DNA from 4 places in the Bradyrhizobium sp. STM 3566 genome. Region 2 is predicted to be linked to each of the others. Evidence: predicted binding sites of a transcription regulator. Region 2 holds the regulator's gene; each other region holds the start of a gene.

Region 1 (5,617 bases), 820 kb from region 2:
GAGTTCAGTCAGCGTGACCTTCCACTCGCTCCTGCCGAAGTAACGATCCTCATTGTCGAACGCCGGATCGCCTAACAAGACCGGCGGCGCCGAATACGCCCCCAGTTCCAGCAAGGCATCGCGCGCGTCGTTTTCGTCGAACACATCGCGCATCCACCACGCCTCGGTGACACGCCTTGGGTCCGTGTGCCCATCGTTCACGAAGTCCAGGATATCCATTTCGCTCGCACCTAGGCCCGTCACACTGTCCGGAAGCTCTTCAAGCAACGCGATGAGTGCCGGCCGAAGTCTCGGCAGGATCGTCAGATCCGTCATCAGAAGATCGAAACAGGGCTTTGGCGTTTCAGCCCGATAGGCTTGCCAGGCGCGGCTTGCCGTCACCAAATGGGTCTCGGTCACCTCGAAGGCCGGCAGCTTCCACTTTGCGACGGATTCTGGAGCATAGTGCGCAACATGATCGTCCGTGTGCACTAGGCTCAGCTTCGTCGTGATTTCTTTGTACGGGCGAAGTAGGTCCAGCAACCAGACCAGCACCAGCTGATCGTTAGGGCGAGAATCGACCCATATTTCAATTGAATCGAACTTGGCGCACAGCTCGAAGAAACCGATATCGCGCGTGCCGAAACCGTCGAGCGAACCACGACAGGAATCATCGAGCCAATGATCGCCGGAATTGCCGTGCTTTGCCGAACGGCGCTCCAGCCCCATCAAGAGCTGTTCCTCGGGAGGCAATTTCCTCCACACGAAGCGTAGATAGAATCCAAGCACGACATTCGCGAGGCGCGACTGGCGAAGCACGTCTTCGTCAAGATGGTTCGTGGATAAGATCAAATGGGACACGGACGCCTCTCAAAATTGATGCGCAATTCACGAAGACTGAGAGCCACGCGCACCCACCTTAGCGAGGCGCGATCAACGAGCGAGTCTCAGGATCCCACCGCCAAAGCTTTTCGTTGGTGAGTTCCGTCCCACCCCACCAGCGATGGATCGGGTTGTGCTGGAGGAAATCCGCCTCTCCTGCCAGCACCGCATTCCCGAGATCCGTAAGTGACAGGCGGGATTGCTTGTACCGGGCGTGACGGACAGCATCGTTGTGCATGTCGAGCGTAAACGGCCCCTCCTCCAGCCCGGATACGGCCGGCACCGGACAGCGCGCGAGCCCGTCGAGCAGCGCGCCCACCTCCCAATAGTCGAAGACGCGACGCTCGTTGCGCTTGTGATGTCCCGGAAAGACGTCGAAGGGCTGCAGGCCGCCCCCGGGCGATGAGCTGGAGTATCCGCAGCTCCGTGGCTCCAAGGCCCGAAGCCGGGCGCGGCAGCTCTTCGAGAAGAGCTGTCCTGTCAGGAGCAAGGTTAGGCAGCCAGCTCAAATTCGTGAGATTGCACCAGCTTTGCGGGGTCGGCGCACAATAGGCCCGCCATGCACGGCTGGCCGATTTGAGTTGGAGAGGTGTGATCCGGACGACCGGCGGGTAGGATTCCCTTCGCGGTGGGTCGACGTCCCCGACGCCCAAGAACAGAGCGCGGACGACAAAGGCGGGATTCGCATCGCGTCGGCGGCACCAATGATCGAGCAGCCAGAGCAGGATTAATTGGCCATTTGGCCCTGGTCCCCGCCAAAACTCAACCGAGTCGTATTCTCCCAGCAGTTCGATGAATCCTCGATCCTTCGCACCTGATTCCTCGAGGCGCCAGGGCGGCGTATCGTCAAGCCAATGAAGCCCGTGCGACTGCGTCGTGCGTGGCGCGAAAAACGCATCAAGCTCCGCATCAGACGGCAATTGTCCCCAAACGAGCCGGCGCTCGATCGCGATCACGAGGCCGGCGATGCCGGCTCGTTGAATGGCGCCGGCGATGGACGAGTCTGTCGTGACAATGCGTCGTGTCATGACGCTGCCCTCTCCCCGATGGTCCTACTTTTTCCCCGGAAGAGAATCCCAGCGCAGCGTGAGAAGCGCGCCGAGCCCGGCGAGCGAACTGATTCCCAACAGAACGATTGCCATCAGCATCGAATATTTGCGCGTGCGCTTGGCGTGCCGCGTTTGAACAACAAGCATGACCTGCCCCATTTACTCATGAACTGACGCTAGCAAGCGTTGACCAAGCCTAGTGTTGGTCGACGTGACGATGCAACCTGAGAATGTATCGGGGACTAGAACTGCAAAACAAAACGGGCACCGAAGACGTCGGCAACTCAACGTCCTCAGTGCCCGCTCCTCGCGAAAAACTTTCCGCGTTAAGGCTTACTCGTCCGCCGGCTCCTCGCCGTCGGCGTCGCGCTCGGGCGTGCCGGCCAAAATCTGCTCGGCGATCAGGCCGGAGTTCTGGCGGATCGCGGTCTCGATCTTGGCGGTGATATCGGGATTGGCCTTCAGGAACGCTTTCGAGTTCTCGCGGCCCTGGCCGAGGCGCTGGCTGTCATAGGAGAACCAGGCGCCGGACTTCTCGACGATGCCGGCCTTGACGCCGAGATCGAGGATCTCGCCCATCTTGGAAACGCCCTCGCCGTACATGATGTCGAACTCGACCTGCTTGAAGGGCGGGGCCAGCTTGTTCTTGACCACCTTGACGCGCGTGGTGTTGCCGACCACCTCGTCGCGCTCCTTGATCGCACCGATGCGGCGGATGTCGAGGCGGACGGAGGCGTAGAATTTCAGCGCATTGCCGCCGGTGGTGGTTTCCGGCGAGCCGTACATCACGCCGATCTTCATGCGGATCTGGTTGATGAAGATCACCATGGTGTTGGACTTGTTGATGGAGGCGGTCAGCTTGCGCAGCGCCTGGCTCATCAACCGCGCTTGAAGACCCGGCAGCGCATCGCCCATCTCGCCCTCGAGTTCGGCCTTCGGCACCAGCGCCGCGACCGAATCGACCACCATCACGTCGACTGCGCCGGAGCGCACCAAGGTGTCGCAGATCTCCAGCGCCTGCTCACCGGTGTCGGGCTGCGAGATCAGGAGCTCGTCGATGTTGACGCCCAGCTTGCGGGCATAGACCGGATCGAGCGCGTGCTCGGCGTCGATGAAGGCGCAGATGCCGCCCTTCTTCTGCGCTTCCGCCACCGTATGCAGCGCCAGCGTGGTCTTGCCGGAGGATTCCGGCCCGTAGATCTCGACGATGCGCCCCTTGGGCAGGCCGCCGATACCGAGCGCGATATCGAGCCCGAGCGAGCCGGAGGACACCGCCTCGATGTCCATGGACCGGTCGTTCTTGCCGAGCTTCATCACCGAGCCCTTACCGAACTGGCGCTCGATCTGAGAGAGCGCGGCGGCCAGAGCTTTACTCTTGTCCATGGAAGATCCTTCGACGATACGCAGGGCAGTTGCGGACATTGGGTCGTGCTCCTTATGGCGAGGATTCGCTAGGGGGACAAACGATTGAGAGGCGGGCCGGCGATAAAAACAATGTACCCTATTTGTTCCAGGTTCGCAATATGTTCTTTTGCGATCTTGACTCGGAAACTCTGATGCTGCCTGCAAAACAGACGAGAATATTGAACGTCTTGCAAATCTGACGGATGGGCTAACCTCTCACAACGAGTCCAGAGAGACTGGCGCATAACGGACTGTCCTAATCCGCCTCTGCGGGTGTCGGATATCGAACAGACTATTCCGGAGCTATCAGCCAGAGTGACAGCATCCGGGATTTTGCGATTCCCTCCCGGGGCTGGACCAACGTCGCCCGCCGTATTGCAAGCGGGCGACGTTGTTGCTGTGGGGGTCTCCTAGTCTGCCCTCGCGGGTGTCCTAATTAGGACAGTACCCGATTGGGCCCCCCTCAATGCCACCGACGGCGCTCGATCCATGACCCGCATCAAGAATGCGCGGCCGGCGTGTCGTCATCTTTCCGTAATCCTACGGCACCGAACCTTTTCGCGGTCTCCGGCTTCTGGGGGATGGGACCGCAACTCTGGGGATCGTAACCATGACCGACGACAACACGCACAATGATGCGATCAGGCGCAATCCGCTGCTGGAGGCAGCGCGCGAGGAGATGGTGAAGTTCGAGCGCAAGGAAAACGAATTCCGCAAGAAGGACCGTGAAGAGCGCGCCGCCGAGCTCCATCTTCCGCTGAACGAATTCAAGATCCACTAGGCTCCGCCAGGACCGGCCTCCGGAGCGCCCCGCCCCGCGGTGGGGCGGCAGGCGGCCGGTCCAAAGGGGGATCGCCAGATCTCGATCCGGCCTCGCGCGTCGGGCTGCATGGTCGAAAAGACGGGCGCGCGGACACTTAAGGTATCTAAATACTACCTGCAAGCTATTGGCAGATCAAGGAAATTTCCCAGCACCCTACTGTGCATGGGGTTGTTTTCCAATTTTTTGAAAGTCGCGCTGTGCCCAGCGCCGTCCATTGGAAGGCGCGGCCTCCATTCCTCGGCGGGCGTACCCCTCTACAGCACCGCGAGCAGCACCAGGCCGATGACCAGCACGACGAAGCCAGCCGCCGTCGCGGCGGCGAATGACCGCTCTACGTTATCCATGATGCCACCCCGTTTTCGGCGCGCCACGTTTCCCCCATGGCTGCGCCGAACGGATCAGATCTTGCCGATGCGTGTGTCCGCAGTGGTGCGAGCGGATGTCGAAATTGGGACCGGTGCGGGGCCTGTCTGCGGCCTTTCGATCGCGACCTTCACGGCGGCCGATCCGGCCAGCCGCCAGACCAGGCCAGATCCGGACGCGCCGCCTGTCAGGCTGCCGTAAGCTGAACCGGCTAGGGTCGCCCGGCTATGGTGTTGCAGCCCAGCACCTCAGCCTCCAATAACTCTCTGCCCCGCTTGGCTCTCCCCAGGCGGGGCCTTTTCATGCCAGCCGGCGGCGCGCGGGTCTCGCTCCTCCCGGGTCAGGCGCAGCGAGAAGGCGCGGATCGCGGGCGCGGCCAGCAGCACGATCGGCAGCATCGCGGCCCATGCGATCAGCCACGACACCATCCAGTGCCGAACGAAGATCATCGGGCTGCCTGCAGGAAAGCTGGCGATGCCCGCCGCGATCAGCGAGGTCAGTCCGGACTGGATGACTCCGAAAACGAAATGAGAATAGCGGCGGGGAATGCCGAGCATGAGGCGTCCACGGTTGCTTGCCGTGATCAGGCAAGCAAGGCACATGCCGTCACCTCGAGCGGCTCTGGAACGCCACCTTGCAGGCACGCCCTGCCCGGCGCCCGCATGCTTTTGGACGGATTTCAGGAACTCTGTTCATGGTCGGAGAACCACGGAATACCAGCGCTAGCCGGCTGTGCTTCGCGGCTTGCGGCAGATTTTGCTTGTCTCTGGAATATTGTGACTATTGTGACGCCCAACATGTTTGCAGGCATGAAAGGTAAATCGTGGGAGGCGACCATGAATCACGGGGGCGTCGAGTTCACCGTGGCCAAGACAAGCGATTCCCGGAGTCTGGCAGTGGCAGTTCCGCATCGGCGAGCAGGTCAAGACCGGCAGGACCGAGACGAAGATTGACCGGCTGGCGATCCGGCGCGTGCAGCTGCGCATCGATCGGGAGCTGAAGGAGATCGCGCGAAAGACGGCCTCAACCGGCCGGGAGAGATCGGCAATGCTCCCAAGCGAAGCAGCGCGCCACGCGGTTTTCTGAGGTTTGTCCGTAGCCACCCGGAATTGATCTG
Region 2 (5,617 bases):
CCGCGCGATTGCGACCGCGCTGCTCACGGGACGGCGCGATGCGATCAGCACGCCCGTCAACGACGCCATGTTCATCTCGGGGCTCGGCCATGTGCTGTCGATCTCCGGCTATCACATGGCGGTCGTCGCCGGCGTCGTCTTCTTCGCAGTGCGCGCGCTGCTGGCGCTGATCCCGGGAATGGCGGCCGGCTTCGCCATCAAGAAATGGTCGGCGGCCGCTGCGCTGGCGGCGGCAGCGTTCTACCTGCTGCTGTCAGGCGCGGAGGTCGCGACACAGAGATCGTTCTTCATGACCGCGGTGGTGTTGATCGCCGTGATGGTCGATCGCCGCGCCATCACCTTCCGAACCCTCGCTGTGGCCGCGCTGATCGTGCTCGCGGTCGCGCCCGAAGCGCTGGTGCATCCCAGCTTCCAGATGTCCTTCGTCGCGACGCTCGGGCTGGTGGCGCTGGTGCAGATCGGCATGCCGAACCTGCTTGCATCGCCCGATCATTCGACGACAGCGCGCATCGCGCTGTGGGGCGGCCGCGAGATCGCGATGCTGTTGCTGGCTTCGTTGATCGCGGGGCTTGCGACCACGCCCTATGCCGCTTTCCACTTCCATCGCGTGACGCCATACGGCGTGCTCGCCAATCTCGGCGCGATGCCGGTGGTCTCGGCGCTGGTGATGCCGGCGGGGCTTTTAGGGTTGCTCGCGGCGCCCTTCGGCCTCGACGGCGTGTTCTGGTGGCTGATGGGGATCGGCATTGACTGGATGGTCGCGGTCTCGCGCTGGGTGGCGGCCCTACCGGGCGCAGTTGGCCGCATTCCGGCGTTCGGAATCGCGCCGTTGATCGCGGCCAGCCTCGGGATCATCGTGATGGGCCTGTTGCGCACGCCCTTGCGCTTGTCCGGCGCCCTGGTGCTGCTGGTAGCGATCCTCTGGGGACTGTCGGTGCGGCAGCCCGATATCCTGATTGCCGGGGATGGCGCGAGCGTCGCGGTCCGGGGCGGCGACGGGCGTTTGCATGTGATCCGCGCGAGCAAGGATGGCTTTCTGCTGAGGGAATGGTTAGCCGCCGATGCCGATCCGCGCGATGCCGCCAACGCCTCGTTGGCGAGCGGTGTGTCATGTGACGAGTCCGGCTGCGTGGCGCCGCTTGCGGACGGGCGGCTGGTCGCGCTTTCTCTGCGCATCGACGCGCTGGCTGATGATTGCAGCCGCGCTGCGTTGGTGGTGACGGCGCGGCCCGCGCCGCCCGATTGCGCAGCGATGGTGGTCGATCGGTCGCGCCTTGCCAGTCAGGGCGCGCTGGCTCTGACGCAAAACGGAGAGGGTTTCTCGGTGCAGGTGGTGAGGGCGAGAGGCGCAAGCCGCCCTTGGCTGCCGGCCGGCGCCGGCGAGGGGGATTTCGACGGCAGCCTTGCGCCGAAGACGGCCGTGCCCCGCAATCGGGACGCAACGCCATCGGAGGCCGACTTGCAGGCTGACGATTGAGGATCGATGCGGAGGAGGCGCGGGATTCTGCAGGACGCAAACCATACCATCTCGCCGGCCTCAGCCGGCGATGGCATTTCAAGTTCTGGCCCTCGACAAATCGGCCGGGGGCGCGCCGACGATCAGCCGATCGGCAGGCGTGTGATCGTGGACCTCGTCTCGGCGACGATCTGCGGCTTGTGCTCGCGCTCGCCAACCGGCTGGGTCACCGGCAGTTGCAGCACGGTCGCGCGCTGGCCTTCGACGAGCTGCGTCACCAGCACGTACTTGCCGTCGGGAAATTCGATCGCGTCATGATGGCGATCGGGAATGTGCGGATCGATCTTGCCGAACTTGCCGACGCGGGAGTTGACGGTGCGCGTCCAGATCCAGCGGTTGTCGTAACGAACGTTGTCGGCGAAAGCGAGCTCCGTTCCCGGCAGCAGGCAGACCGCGACGGAGAGATCGGCTTCAGAGGCGAAGCCGCGTGTCGAGGTGCCGCGGAAGGTTGTCGTGACGATCGTCTCGCCGACTTCGGCAGGGCGCGTCGCGACGGCATGCAGGCTATAGTCACACATCGGGTGCTCCTCATGCGAAGATAGCAAGCCGCACCTCTCTTGGAGGCGCAGGCCTCTATCAGGGTGAAGCATACAACGTTCTGCTCGGTTGTGGGCAAATCTGCGGCTGGGCTTCGCGAGCCGCGATCACATTATCTTTCCCGGATTCGATAGGAACAAAGCCGACGCCTGTGCATTCGAACGGCGCCAATGTCAGCGCCCCGCGGGTGCTGACCGGCTCGCTTATTGCCGGCTCGATTGCGGAGAGCTGCGCATCACATTCCGCGCGTCGCGAATTCGTACTGGCTCGATTGCTTGCGCACATGGCGGTGCGACTGTGTGGCAATGGCCTGCGACGCTGATGCTGCGATCAGCGCTGCAATGATTGTCCATGAAACATCTGGCGGGTGGCGTCTCCTCGAAGCTGTGGCCGCGAAGCGATGTTGCTTCGTGCGGCGTGCCGAGGATCTCGCACCGGAAAAAGGACCGGATAGTCTGAGCAGAACCGGAAAGACCATCCAGCCAGAGCGGAAAATGATCCGCTCCAAGAGGTGTCCAACGACCGCAGACCGCTCAGTACTTCCGGTAGAGCCCGATCAGCTTGCCCTGAATCTTCACGCGGTTCGGCGGAAGAATGCGGACCTCGTAGGCGGCATTGGCTGGCTCGAGTGCGATCGAGGCGCCGCGGCGGCGGAAGCGCTTGAGCGTGGCCTCCTCGTCATCGATCAGCGCCACCACGATGTCGCCGGTATCGGCGCTCTCGTTGCGCTGGATCAGCGCCATGTCGCCATCGAGGATGCCGGCCTCGACCATCGAATCGCCGCGCACTTCGAGAGCGTAGTGCTCGCCCGCGCCGAGCATGTCGGGCGGTACGCTGATGGTGTGGCTGCGGGTCTGCAACGCCTCGATCGGCGTGCCGGCCGCGATGCGGCCCATCACGGGCACCGCGACGGGACGCTCGCCCTCGTCAACAGGCGGGCTGGAGCTCGCGCGCACCTTGCCGAGATTGCCCTCGATGACGCTCGGCGTGAAGCCGCGGCGATTGCCGGCAGCGGCCTGGAGTTCGGGCAGCTTGATCACCTCGATGGCGCGGGCGCGGTTGGGCAGGCGGCGGATGAAGCCGCGCTCCTCGAGCGCAGTGATCAGGCGATGAATGCCTGACTTCGAGCGCAGGTCGAGCGCATCCTTCATCTCGTCGAAAGACGGCGGCACGCCGCTTTCCTTCAGACGTTCGCTGATGAACCGCAGAAGCTCGTATTGTTTGCGCGTCAACATCTCGACCAAAGTCCCCCGGTTGATGTCGTTCGATTCCGAGACGATGAATTCAGCGATAAGCCGCTACATCCTCGAAACAAATCATGAACGGACACTATATGTTCGATATGTGTTCCGCAACTGCTTAATTTACGGTGAACGGGGCAAATCTCGCGGAATGCGTGTGCCGTGCAGCTCAGACGGGGAGCCGCAGCACCTCGCAAGGCGTGCCGGCCTCGGCCTTCGGCGCGAACGGCGCGCGTACGAGAAGTACCTGTGCCGCAGCGAGATTCGCAAGCAGAGAGGAGTCCTGATGGCGGACGGGAAGGGCGACGAGCGTGCCGTCGCCGCGCAGTTCCAGTCGCGCACGCAGATAATCCTCGCGCTGGTCATTGGCCCCGAGATCGCGGCCCAGCACGGCGCATTCGCGGCGATGATGAATCACCGAACGGCCTGACAGGGCGCGAATCAGCGGCACCATGAACAGGAAGGCGCACACGTATGATGACACGGGATTGCCGGGCAGGCCGATCACGCGCATGGCGCCGAGCCGTCCGTGCATCATCGGCTTGCCGGGCCGAATCGCGATCTTCCAGAACGCCATCGAGATGCCTTCGCCCTTCAGCGCCTGCTGAACCAGATCGTGATCACCGACCGATGCGCCACCGGTCGTGATCAGGATGTCGGCGCCGCTCTCGCGAGCGCGGCGGATGCCGGCGGAAGTGGCCTCCAGCGTGTCGGCGGCAACGCCGAGATCGATGGTCTCGGCGCCCTCGCTGCGGGCGAGCGCGTGCAGGGCATAGCCATTGGAATAGACGATCTGGCCGCGACCGGGCGCGGTGCCCGGCATCACCAGCTCATCGCCGGTGGCAAGGATCGCGACCCTCGGACGGCGGCAGACGGCGAGCTGCGGATGATTCATCGCAGCGGCGAGCGCGAGATCGCGCTCGGTGAGACGGGTTCCTTTGCGCAGCAGCACGTCGCCCTCGCGGAAGTCGACGCCGGCGGGACGAATGTGCCGTCCGGGAATCGCGGCTTCCTTGATCATGATGTGCTTGCCGTCGGCGACCGTGTCCTCCTGGATCACGACCGCATCGGCGCCGTCGGGAATAACGCCGCCGGTAAAGATCCGCACCGCTTCGCCGACGCCGACCGTTCCCGCGAACGGACGGCCCGCTGCGGCTTCGCCGATCACCGCCAGTCTGGAATCGATCGTTGCCGCGTCTGCCGCGCGCACGGCATAGCCGTCCATCGCCGACATCGCTTCCGGCGGCTGCGTGCGCCGCGCCGCGACGTCCCGCGCGAGCACGCGATGGTAGGCGGTGTCGAGGGCGACCGTCTCCTCGGCCAGCGGCTCTGTGCCTGCGAGCACGGCGGCAAGCGCGTCGGATACCGGCATCAGGGCCACGGCGAACTCCCGCAACAAATCGAACAAATCGAAGGACTCGGTCGGCAAAGTTCTAGCCGAGCGGAGGGGCTGAAGCAAAAGACCTCCTCAACCCGGCGAAAAGCCACACTTCCTTTCCGCACTGGCTGTCGATGACAAAACTGCTCGAAAAGGCACTTCAAGCCGTGCGGCGGCTTCCTGCGGATAGCCAGGACGAGATTGCGTGTTCGATATTGGCTTTGATCCTGACGTCGAAGCCCCGTTCCGCCGCTTCGAGCGAAGAGGCGCAGGTTCACGGAACGCGCGACCCACGATCTGATTAGCATTGCCGATTATGTTAGGGAGCACAGCCCGTAAGGCGCGTTGCGATCCTTGAATCGCTTCAACCGGCTGGACGAAAAGGCTGGCGAAATCGTCATTCTCACGATTCAGCATCCCGCACGGGAACGCGAGCACTCGGATGCCTAAGGTGGCTCAAGTCCGCCGCGGCATGATCCGGAAGGCGAGGCAGACCGGCACGAGGACGGCCATGGCGAGCACGAGAAGGACGAGCGCCACGGCCAGCATCGGTCAACGCTCCGTCGGATCGTCCGGACTGACGTCCGCGACGTCGGGCGCCCTGGGACCTTGATCCTTGTCGGGCAGCGGATCGGCCTGGGATTTCAGGTCGGCGGCCTTGCTGATCAGCTTGGCGGAGAGGTCAGAATCCGAGGTGGTTCTGGCGAATTCGAGCAGGAGCGAGGCTTGCTTGGTGAGATAGGTCTTGCCCAGCACGTCGATCAGTCCAATGTAGAAGTCCCAACGGACTCATGAGTCCGATGGGTGGTATTCCGTTCCCGGAACTCTGTATAAAAATGCACAAAGTGATTGGGTTCCTCATCGCGTGCAATTTAGTTTCGGGAACTGAGCACGAACCGGGCCTCCCGCGGCTCAGATACCCAGCGCTTTCAATGCGTTTCCGAC
Region 3 (5,617 bases), 3.9 Mb from region 2:
CTTGCCCTCGCGCTGCAGCTCGATGATGCGGATGGCGCCGTCGCCGCAGGCGACGGTGAGGAGATCGTCGAGCACCTCGCCAGGGACGCCGGAGCCCTTTGCCAATTCGCAGCGCAGGATTTTAACGCGCGCATTCTCGAGCTCGGCCCAGGCGCCGGGGAACGGCGAGAGGCCATGGATGTGCCGAAGCACCGCGCGCGCCGGCTTGGTCCAATCGATCCGGGCCTCGGCCTTGTCGATCTTGGCGGCATAGGTGACGCCGTCCTTGCTCTGCTTCTTGAGCTGGAGGCCGCCGCGGTCGAGCGCGGCCATCGCGCGCACCATCAGGTCGGCTCCCAACCGGGACAGGCGATCGTGCAGGTCCTGCGCGGTCATACTGTCGGTGATTGCGATGCGCTCGGCCATGGCGACGTCGCCGGTGTCGAGGCCGACATCCATCTTCATCACCATCACACCGCTCTCGGCATCACCCGCCATGATCGCACGGTTGATGGGCGCGGCGCCGCGCCAGCGCGGCAGCAGCGAAGCATGCAGATTGTAGCAACCGAGCTCGGGCGCATCGAGGATCGCCTGCGGCAGGATCATGCCGTAGGCGACGACGACGGCCGCGTCGGCATCGAAGGCGCGGAACTCTTCCAGCGCCTCCGGCGTCTTCAGCGTTTTCGGCGTCAGCACGGGAACGCCGAGCTTTCGTGCAGCTTCCTCGACCGGCGTCGGCTGCAATTGCAGGCCGCGCCGCCCGCCCGGCTTCGGCGCGCGGGTGTAGACCGCCGCGATCTCATGGCCATGCGCGACGAGTTCGAGCAGCGTCGGCACGGAGAAGTCGGGCGTGCCCATGAAGATGAGGCGGAGGGGCATGTGGCTGCGTTCGGTGAGAGCTCTGGTTCTCCGTCATGTCCGGGCTTGTCCCGGGCATCCACGGTCTCGGCGACAAAGCAAGCAAGGCGTGGATGGCAGGGTCAAGCCCGGCCATGACGACGTGAGAGAGGCCTATTCCGCCGCGCGTTTGGCGGCTTTCTCGAACTTCTTCATGACGCGGTCGCGCTTCAGCTTCGACAGATAGTCGACGAACAGCACGCCGTTGAGATGGTCGATCTCGTGCTGGATGCAGGTTGCGTAGAGGCCTTCGGCGTCCTCCTCATGCACCTTGCCGTCGAGATCGGTGAAGCGCACGCGCACCTTCGCGGGGCGCTCGACCTCCTCGTAATATTCGGGGATCGACAGGCAGCCCTCCTCGTAAGTGGAGAGTTCCGCGGAGGAAGCGAGGATCTCGGGATTGATGAAGACGCGCGGCTCGTGCTTGGTCTCGCCGCTCTCGTCGCGCTTGGCGAGGTCCATGGTGATCAGACGCAAAGGCTGCGCGACCTGGATCGCAGCGAGGCCAATGCCGGGCGCGTCGTACATGGTCTCGAACATGTCGTCGGCAAGCTTGCGGATCTCGGCCGTGACCTTCTCGATCGGCTTGGAGACCAGGCGCAGCTGCTTGTCGGGCAGGATGATGATTTCTCGTAGGGCCATGGCGGCGATTTAAGCTGCGCGCCGGGTGCGGTCAATGCGGCCAGGAACCCCGTTAACCCTCCGCTGACCAAAAGCTTCAGGTTTCGTTGACCATAAAAGGTAGGGAGTTGTTAACCGCCGACGTTCCCTCTTCGTTCGTGCCCGACCGCGAATCGGCTAGAAGGGCTGGCATGAACGAGATCATTGTCATGCTCGGCGACTGGCCCGTGCGCACCGTCGATGCGCTGATCGGCTTCGGCGCCCTGGTCCTCATCCTGCTGGTTGTGATTGCGGTGGTGATCGCGCGCTCGGGGCGGCGCGGCGCGGAACTCGCGATGGCGCACGCGATCCGGGCCGACGAGCTCGAGGAGCGCCTCAGCGAGGTGCTGCGCGCCCAGAGCGAAGCCTCGGGCCGGGTCGACGCCATGACCCAGGCGCTGGCCGGCCGGCAGGCCGAGATGGCGCGCGCGGTCAACGAGCGGCTGGATTCGGTCACCCACCGCGTCGGCCAATCCATGGAACATTCGACCCGCAACACCATGGAGAGCCTGCGCGCGCTGCATGAGCGGCTCGGCATCATCGACAGCGCGCATAAGAACCTCACCGACCTCACCACCCAGGTGACCACCCTGCGCGACGTGCTCGCCAACAAGCAGTCGCGCGGCGCCTTCGGCCAGGCGCGGATGGAGGCGATCGTCCAGGACGGTCTCCCCAAGGGCTCCTACGAGTTCCAGTTCACGCTCTCGACCGGCAAGCGCCCGGACTGCGTCGTGTTCCTGCCCGACCAGCGCCCGCTCTGCATCGACGCGAAGTTTCCGCTGGAGGCGATGACGGCGCTGCACGACGCCCGCACCGACGAAGAGCGGCGCGTTGCTACGCAACGGTTGCGCGCCGACGTGATGAAGCATGTCAGCGATATCGCCGAAAAATATCTCGTCACCGGCGAGACCCAGGAGATGGCGCTGATGTTCGTGCCGTCGGAATCGGTCTATGCCGAGATCCATGACGGCTTCGACGACGTGATCCAGAAGGCCTATCGCGCCCGAATCGTGCTGGTGTCGCCCTCGCTCTTGATGCTCGCGATCCAGGTGATGCAGCAGATCATGAAGGATGCGCGCATGCGCGACGCCGCCGACCAGATCCGCACCGAGGTAATCAAGCTCGGCGACGACCTGGGCCGCCTGCGCGACCGCGTGCTGAAGCTGCAAAAACATTTTGCCGATGTGAACGAGGACGTCCGCCAGGTGCTGATCTCCGCCGACAAGATCGAAAAGCGCGCGGGGAGAATCGAGGAGCTCGATTTCAGCAAGAGCGATGCGGCGGCGGAGGGCCCGCGGCTGGTCGCGACGGCTGCGCCGGAACTGTTTCCGCGGAAGCTCCAGGCGGGGGAGTGAGATTAGGGCACACTGTCATGCCCCGCGAAGGCGGGGCATCCAGTACGCCGCGGCGGCTGTGATTGAACCGAGACGCTGGTGATTACTGGATCGTTTGCCTTCGCGGACGATGACACCGAGAGGGCGACGACAGCTCCTTTGTGGCGACAGGAACGACACCCGTCCCCAGAATCTGCTAACACCACCCCATGACCGCACCCGACGCGACTTCCCCTGCCGCGACTTCCGCACCCGCCATCTCCTGGCGCGACAGCCTTGCCGTTTACCTGCAGCCGCGGGTGCTGATCGTGCTGTTCCTCGGCTTCTCCTCGGGGCTGCCGCTGGCATTGTCAGGCTCGACGCTGCTGGTGTGGATGCGGGAGGCCGGGGTCGATCTCAAGACCATCGGGCTGTTCGCGCTGGTCGGCACGCCCTATACGCTGAAATTCCTGTGGGCGCCGCTGGTGGACGCGATGCATGTGCCATTGTTCACCCGCGTCTTCGGGCGGCGGCGCGGCTGGCTTGTATTCTCGCAGTTGCTGCTGATCGTCGCGATCCTGCTGCTGGCGATCACCGATCCGGCACGGTCGCCGTTCTACGTCGCGCTCGGCGCGCTGCTGGTGGCGACGACATCGTCGACGCAGGACATCGTGGTCGATGCCTTCCGCGTCGAGAGCCTGCCCGAGAGCGAGCAGGCCGCCGGCATGGCATCATACGTCGCTGCCTACCGCATCGGCATGCTGGTGTCGACCGCGGGCGCGCTGTTCATCGTCTCCGGCTTCGAGGGCACCGGCATCACCCGCACCTCGGCGTGGATGTGGGGCTATGTGGTGATGGCGGCAATGGTGCTGATCGGGACGATCACGGCGCTGATCGCGACCGAGCCCGAGCAATCGGTGCGCGCCGAAGCCGCGACCAAGGCCGAGACTGCGTTCGCGCGCGTGCTGCACGCGGCGATCGGCGCCTTCTCGGAATTCCTCTCGCGCAAGGATGCGCTCGCTGCGCTCGCCTTCGTGGTGCTGTTCAAGTTCACCGACGCCTTCTCGGGCACGATGACGGCGCCGTTCGTGATCGACCTCGGCTTCTCGCGCAACGACTATGCGGCGATCGTAAAGGGCGTCGGGCTCGCTGCGACGCTGATCGGCGGCTTTGCCGGCGGCTTCGTCGCGCGCCGCTACTCCCTGGCGACCTCGCTCTGGATCGGCGGCGTGGTGCAGGCGCTCGCCAATTTGTCCTTCTCCTGGCTCGCCGTGGTCGGCACCAATCAATGGGCGCTGGCGCTCGCCATCTGCGCCGAGAACTTCACCAGCGCGATCGGCACCGTGATCTTCGTCGCCTATCTTTCGGCGCTGTGCCAGAACCCGCTGCACACGGCGACGCAATATGCGCTGCTCACCGCGCTCGCGGCGGTGGGACGGACCTATCTGTCATCCGGCGCCGGCTTCGTGGCCGATACCACGGGCTGGGCGCTGTTCTTCGTGATCTGCGTGCTGGTGGCGATCCCGAGCCTGATCCTGCTGGCGTACCTGCAGAAGCGCGGGCATTTCGAGGCGCTGGGGCCGGTGCGGGTTTGACGCTCTACCCGCCGTCTTGCGAGCGAAGCGAAGCAATCCAGACTGCCGCGGTCGGAAGCAGTCTGGATTTGCTTCGTCGCAAGGGCTCCTCACAATGACGGCGGAGAGAGCGGTATGCGTCGCCCGCCCCCTACTGCTTCTTGATCAGGCTCCACTTCGTGATCACGGCCTCGCTCATCTGGCCGGCATCGCTGGCGCAGGCGATCTCGTCGACCTTGACCGAGATCTCCTTGCCGACGAACGACTTCAACTGCGCGGCCTGCGCGTCGCTGGAGGTGACGAGCTGGAAGGTTTCGGGTCCGGTCTCGAGATTGCAGAGCCCGTTCGGCGGCGGCAGGCGGCGCGGCTCGGAGGTGATCTGGTAGGTCGCAACGCGCTTGCCGTTCTTGGCGTCGCGCACCTTCATCGCGTTGAGCTCGCCGGAGAGCACGTCGCCGGTGTTGATCGGCTTGCCGGGCTTGGACGGCGGCGGCGCCTCGTCGCCCTGCTGCGCGGAGATGGCCGGGCTCACCAGCATCGTCATCATCGCGACCAAAGCCAAGCGTGTGGCGAAAAGTTTCGTCATGTCGTCCGTTCCGTAAAGTCTGGATGGAGATTCTTGTTTTGACGCGTTTTCTTCACGCGAACCGGTATCCACTTCGCTCGAAAACGCTTTAGAACAGGGTACGCTGCCGCATCGCAGCCGATAGCGTACCTTCATCGAGATAATCAAGCTCGCCACCGACAGGCACGCCATGGGCAAGCCGCGTCACCTTCACATTGGCGTCCTGAAGCAGGTCGGTGATGTAATGCGCCGTGGTCTGGCCGTCCACCGTCGCATTCAGCGCCAGGATGATCTCGTGCACCTGCGGGTCATGCGCGCGCGCCACCAGCGCGTCGATGCTGAGATCCTGCGGGCCGACGCCGTCGAGCGGCGACAATGTCGCGCCGAGTACATGATAGCGTCCCTGGGTCGCATTGGCCCGCTCCAGGGCCCAGAGGTCGGCGACGTCGGCGACGACGACGATGATGGAGGGATCGCGCTTCGGATCGGTGCAGACGGTGCAGGGGTTTTGCGTGTCGATGTTGCCGCAGGTCTTGCACACCTCGACCTTGTCGAGCGCGACCTGAAGGGCCGAGGACAACGGCATCATCAGCGCTTCGCGCTTCTTGATCAGGTGCAGCGCCGCGCGC
Region 4 (5,617 bases), 2.1 Mb from region 2:
CCAAGCTGCTCGCCTATGAGGTGATTCTGAAGGATCTCGGCGAGAACCTCGTGATCGCCTCCTCGGGGCGCGAGGCGCTGGAGGTTCTGCTCAAGACCGAGATCGCGGTGATCCTGGTCGACGTCTGCATGCCCGAGCTCGATGGCTTCGAGCTCGCCGCGATGATCCGCGAGCATCCGCGCTTCCAGAAGACCGCGATGATCTTCATCTCGGCCATCCAGGTCAGCGACATCGACCGGTTGCGCGGCTACGAGATGGGCGCGGTCGATTACGTCCCGGTACCGGTCGTGCCGGAAGTGCTGCGCGCCAAGATCAAGGTGTTTGCCGAGCTCTACCGCAAGACGCGCGAGCTCGAACGGCTGAATCATGAGCTGGAGGACCGCGTCCGCGCACGCACCGCGGAACTGGAGAGCTCCACCGCGAAGCTGCGCGAGAGTGAGCAGCGGCGCAGCATGGCGATCGCTGCCGGCAAGATGGGGTCCTGGGACTGGGACTGGATCAGCGGCGACTGGATGTGGGACGAGGGGCAATACCGCATCTTCGGCGTCAGCCCGGAGAGCTTCGAGGTCAATCCGGCCAACGTTCAGGCGCTGTTGCACCCCGATGACGTCGATCAATTGCGCAAAGCGATCGCCGAATTCAACAAGGGCACGCGCGCCTATGAAACAGAGTTCCGCATCGTGCGGCCCGACGGCGAGGTGCGCTGGTGCGTCGGCACGGCGGCCGCGACGGTCGACGAGAGCGGGCGCGTGGTGCGCGTCAGCGGCGTCACCGTCGACATCACAGAACGCAAGCGCGCCGAAGAGCGGCAGAACCTCCTCGCGCGGGAAGTCGATCACCGCGCCAAGAATGCGCTGGCGCTGGCGCAGTCGATCGTGCGCCTCACGCGGGCCGACGAGGTCAAGGCCTATGTCAACGCGGTGGAGGGGCGCATCAATGCACTGGCGCGCGTGCATACCATCCTGTCGCTGTCGAGTTGGCAGGGCGCTGAGCTCTCCAAGTTGATCGACGAGGAGCTTGCGCCCTATTCGCTCGGCGACCAGATCAGATTGGCAGGTCCCGAAGTTCAGTTGATGCCGGCAACGGCCCAGACGCTGGCACTCGCACTGCATGAGCTCTTCACCAACTCGGCAAAGTATGGCGCGCTCTCGACCCGATCGGGACGGCTCGCGATCGATTGGCAGGTCGAGGACGAACTGCTCACGCTGTGTTGGGAGGAGTCGGGCGGTCCGCTGGTCATGACACCGAAATCGCGCGGCTTCGGCACGCGGAGCCTGCTTGCGAGCATCGAGTCCCAGCTTGGCGGACAGGCGCAGTTCGATTGGCGAGCCGAAGGCCTGTTGTGCCGCCTGGAGGTGCCGTTGACACGCAAGACGGCGACCAGCGCACCCGGCAAATTCGATACCGCTGGCTCCGCCGAATTGCAGCGCGCATCCGGCTAACCGGACGCTGCGCTCGTCACCCGCCGGGCCATCCGCGGTTCGCGCGCGACCCGTCCTTCCAGCCAGGCCTCCGTTCGGGCGAGATCGCGCAACGCCCTGGCGTAGCGGCGTGCCGCATTTCGCTCTGCTCCGCGCGGCAGCCTGCGGGCTTTGCGCAAGATGTCCACGGCCGCGCTACGATAGGCCAGCGAGCGGTAAAGAAAGACTACCTTACCCATATCGATATTCCCGTTTTGATGACACCCATCCTCGCAAGCCCGGCATGAACGTCGGATGAAGCGAGTGACGACAAATTCGTTCGATCGGCTGGAACCCGGGAATTGCGCGTGCGTTGGCATGCCAGTTCGGGATTCAGTCCCATGCGCACCAAGAAGTCGTCTGAGCTGATCTCTGCCAGCGGCCTTATCAAGCTGATGACGCATGCGATGATGGGCGCAGCCCTCGGCCTCATCTTCAGCCTCGCGCTCGTCCTGTCCAATCGGGCCGTGGCCAACCTGCTCAATAACGGCGGAAGCCAAGCCGTTGTGGTCTTCGTCCTCACCTTGGTGACGACGTTCGCGATCGGCGCAACGCTCACTGGCGTCGTGTTCATCCTCGCAGAGGACAAGCAATCTTGAAGCGTGCGTGACGCGTGGAAATGCTTTGTTGGGAACTCCTGCGGCGAATAGCGGTTGGCTGCCTGCGTCAATTCAACTCAGGGAGTTTCCCGCATGAAGACGACCAAGCTCGCTCTCGCCGTAATGTTGGCAACCGGCCTAGCCGCCGCGCCGTTCGCCGCCCAGGCGAAGTCGCATAAGGCCAAGCACGGATCCTCGATGTCATCGTCGCAGACCACCGGCGCCAATACCAAGTCTACCCGGGGCGCGGATCCTTCCGGCCAAGGCGGCTCTGGTCCCGGGTCCGATCAGGGCGGCACCATGACGAACAAAGGCGGCATGACCAACACCAAATAGGCGCTCCCCGTAATCCATGGAGGGCTCCGCCACTGCGGGGCCCTTGCTCGACGCTCCGAGCTGTCAGGATCCGGCATCCACGCGCTTCCGGCACCCGGGACGCACGCTCAACGCCATCGCGGTTCGACGGGCAGTTGCGAGATCCGGTATGGGTCCTGCTCTTCCTCCGCCATACGCTTCCAAAGATCTCAGCGGCGTCCGATTGCGTGGACGGGATTGCCGACTGGCTTCACGGGACGAAGGCGCACCCGGTCGCGGACATCGGGCAGAACGTCGCTGCCACCAGCCGCCCTCCATTCGTCGATCAGGAGGTTGATTTTCCGGCGCAGATCCATCTGCGCCAGGGCCCTTTCTGTGCAGTCGTGATCGCGCTCGACGAGGTCGCGCACCGACGCCTCGACGTCGGCCATCTCAAGCCTCAAGGCTCTGATTTTACGTCGAATTTCATTAATTCTGTTGTCCATGCCTTGTTAGAACAAAATAAGAACATATAGTCACGTCACGATTTCTGGACGGAGGCGAGAGGAGGAGAGACATGCAGGTTCAAGGTCAATACGATGCCAGGGCTTTCCTGAGCGAGCAGATGACGCGAGCGCAGGGCCTCAGGCTGAAACGGCTGAGTGAAGAGGCCTATCAACCCGCCCAATACGCACGGGATCTGTCCTTTAGCGAGGCCGCACGGCGCATCCAGGCCCTCGAAGCGGAGATAGAGCTGGCGAATTCCTTCTAGGCAGCGGTTCGCGTTTGGAACATTGCATAGGCGCTCCCGGAACCATGGCCGTGCCGAATGGTTTTTCTTCGGCCAAGGGAGAACATGCATGGCACGCAAGGCAAAGAAACGCCGTTACTCACGCAGCGCCGGCGGCGATGTCGAAAGCGAGATGCGGCGCTACAAGAAGGGCACCGCGAAGAGCGGCCGTGGGGGACGCGGCGGCCGCGTGAAGAGCCGCAAGCAAGCGATCGCAATCGGACTGTCGAAGGCACGCAAGAAGGGCAAGAAGGTCCCGAAGAAGGCGTCGAAGCGCAAGAGCGCCAAGAAGACCTCCAGGACGTCGTCGAAGAAGTCGTCGAAGCGCAAATCCAGCAAGCGCTGACGCTGATCAGTCTCAGATCATGCTCCCCGGCATGAAGCAGCGGATCGAAATCCCGAACGCAGTCTTCACCGGCCACACCATGGTGCGGCCTGCACGGTTCGGCTCGGTGATGACGGCTTCGTCCGGCACCTCGATCCACTGTCCATCGAGACGCACCCGGTAACGCCCGTTGTGCGACTCCCAGTCTGGATCGGCAACGGCGACCCCATCCGCATCCGAGCAGCACGGACCCAGATGGCTGCGCAGGCTGTCGAACCAGGGCTTGAGGGGCGAGTCGGCGTAGCGGCCGTCGTCGCGCCCGAGCGCGTTTCCGTGCCAGAGCACCAATGGCGCCAGGAGCAGCGCACTCCTCAGCGAGAGCTTCAATCGATCCATGTCGGCACCGATCAAATGTGAACCACCGGCCAGTTCCACAAGGCGCCGGGAAGGTTCGAAGTTCCAGGCTTGCAACTGGGCCCCGCGGCTACGTCGCAGCAGAGCACAGAGGCACCGAGGAACTGTGACCAGTGAACACGGCTTTTTCGGACGCACCGGGTCATCGTCCCTGCCGTTAACGAGAATGTTATCGGGCCTTGGCGAGCTTGATTGCGTATGCGAAAGGCGGCCCGAGGGCCGCCTTTCTGGACTTGCGCCGGTCGAGCTTCGCCTTACGCGAGCGGCACCGCGACGAAGCGGGTGGCATCCGCGCTTCTGACCTGCAACAGAACGCTGCGCTTGCCCGACGCTTTGGCCTGCGCCAGCTCCGAACGCATCTCGCCGACATTGCTGACCGCCTTGCCGCCGACATTGAGGATGACGTCACCGGTCTGGATGCCGCGCTGCGCCGCCGGCCCTTGCGGGTCAACCTCGGTGACGACGAGGCCCTTCTGGCCGGCGCCCTGCACCTCGCCGGCTGGAGCCAGACCAAGCCCGAGGCGCGGCGTACCGGCGCTCGGCTGCATCTTGCCGTCATCGGCCTTGTTCGCGGCCTGCTGTTCGTTCGGCAGCTCGCCGAGCGTCAGGGTCACCGTTTTGCTGTCGCCCTTGCGGAAGATATCGAGCTTCACGGACGTGCCCGGCGCCAAGGTGGCGATGGTGCGGGCGAGATCGCGGGAGTCCTTGATCGTGGTGCCATTGACGGCGGTGATGACGTCGCCCGCTTCGATGCCGGCCTTGGCCGCCGGGCTGCCGTCCTGCGGATTGTCGACGATGGCGCCGCGCGCCTGCTTCAGGCCGAGGCTGTCGGCGATCTCGGCCGTCACCGGCTGCACCTGAACGCCGAGCCAGCCGCGCGTCACCGCGCCCTTCTCCTTCAACTGCGCGACGACGAGCTTGGCGGTCGAAGCCGGAATGTCAAAGCCGATACCGACCGAGCCGCCCGAGGGCGAGAAGATCGCAGTGTTCACGCCGATGACGTTGCCGTTCATGTCGAAAGCCGGCCCGCCGGAATTGCCCTTGTTGATGGGCGCATCGATCTGGATGAAGTCGTCATAGGGACCGTTGCCGATATCCCGGCCGCTGGCCGAGACGATGCCGGCGGTCACAGTGCCGCCAAGACCGAAGGGGTTGCCGACCGCGACCACCCAGTCGCCGATGCGCGGCTTCTGGTCGGAGAACTTGACGAACGGAAAGTCCTTCTTGCCGTCGACCTTGATCAGGGCAAGGTCGGTCTTCGGATCGGTGCCGACCACTTTTGCGGTGTAGATGGTGCCGTCATCGGTCGTCACCTGGACGGACTCGGCATGGTCGACGACGTGGTTGTTGGTCACGGCATAGCCGTCAGCGGAGATGAAGAAGCCGGAGCCTTCGCCGGTGATGACCTGGTGGCGGTGCGGCACGCCGTTCGTGCCACCCGGGAAGCGGAAGCCGAACTCCCGCGAGAACTGGTCGAACGGAGAAGCCTCGTCCTGGTCCATCCGGTTCTGCTGCAGCATCGCGCTCTTGTCGTTGTCCCGGTCGATCTTGACCCGCACCGAGATCACCGCGGGTTTGACCTTGCTGACCAGATCGCCGAAGCCCGGCGGTGTTGCGACGGCTTCCGCAGCTTGAGCCGGCGCAATGAAGGAGTTCATCCCGAACGGCGAAGTGCCTGGGGCAACTGACAGGGCGGCCACGCCGAGCGCGGCCACGGTGCCGAGCAGCACGAGCC

The links. Region 2 encodes LexA, which represses DNA repair genes until DNA is damaged. Its sites were predicted from a motif close to TGTTCNNNNTGTGTTCNG; they were not measured.
Region 1: the regulator LexA is predicted to act here: its motif matches at 3,406-3,423, upstream of recA (recombinase RecA).
Region 3: the regulator LexA is predicted to act here: its motif matches at 1,640-1,657, upstream of P6U27_RS35550 (DNA recombination protein RmuC).
Region 4: the regulator LexA is predicted to act here: its motif matches at 2,867-2,884, upstream of P6U27_RS27235 (DUF3072 domain-containing protein).

The regions. Positions count from the first base shown of each region.
Region 1 is NZ_CP120692.1:2,713,995-2,719,611, reverse strand. Features, by position in the region: gene P6U27_RS12860 (hypothetical protein) at 1-840, opposite strand, end outside; gene P6U27_RS12855 (hypothetical protein) at 899-1,180, opposite strand; gene P6U27_RS12850 (hypothetical protein) at 1,914-2,069, opposite strand; gene recA (recombinase RecA) at 2,244-3,332, opposite strand; gene P6U27_RS12840 (hypothetical protein) at 3,925-4,095, shown strand; gene P6U27_RS12835 (hypothetical protein) at 4,549-4,701, shown strand; gene P6U27_RS12830 (DUF2798 domain-containing protein) at 4,749-5,057, opposite strand; partial or broken gene P6U27_RS12825 (hypothetical protein) at 5,337-5,586, shown strand.
Region 2 is NZ_CP120692.1:3,532,384-3,538,000, forward strand. Features, by position in the region: gene P6U27_RS16970 (ComEC/Rec2 family competence protein) at 1-1,477, shown strand, start outside; gene P6U27_RS16975 (hypothetical protein) at 1,600-2,034, opposite strand; gene lexA (transcriptional repressor LexA) at 2,587-3,288, opposite strand; gene glp (gephyrin-like molybdotransferase Glp) at 3,464-4,675, opposite strand; gene P6U27_RS16990 (hypothetical protein) at 5,225-5,428, opposite strand; gene P6U27_RS16995 (HAD family phosphatase) at 5,585-5,617, opposite strand, start outside.
Region 3 is NZ_CP120692.1:7,477,380-7,482,996, forward strand. Features, by position in the region: gene fmt (methionyl-tRNA formyltransferase) at 1-858, opposite strand, end outside; gene def (peptide deformylase) at 991-1,518, opposite strand; gene P6U27_RS35550 (DNA recombination protein RmuC) at 1,689-2,891, shown strand; gene P6U27_RS35555 (AmpG family muropeptide MFS transporter) at 3,080-4,444, shown strand; gene P6U27_RS35560 (hypothetical protein) at 4,575-5,009, opposite strand; gene recR (recombination mediator RecR) at 5,098-5,617, opposite strand, start outside.
Region 4 is NZ_CP120692.1:5,627,466-5,633,082, forward strand. Features, by position in the region: gene P6U27_RS27210 (HWE histidine kinase domain-containing protein) at 1-1,442, shown strand, start outside; gene P6U27_RS27215 (hypothetical protein) at 1,439-1,660, opposite strand; gene P6U27_RS27220 (hypothetical protein) at 1,802-2,059, shown strand; gene P6U27_RS27225 (hypothetical protein) at 2,153-2,395, shown strand; gene P6U27_RS27230 (hypothetical protein) at 2,584-2,805, opposite strand; gene P6U27_RS27235 (DUF3072 domain-containing protein) at 2,931-3,125, shown strand; gene P6U27_RS27240 (DUF6496 domain-containing protein) at 3,214-3,489, shown strand; gene P6U27_RS27245 (hypothetical protein) at 3,502-3,864, opposite strand; gene P6U27_RS27250 (Do family serine endopeptidase) at 4,137-5,617, opposite strand, start outside.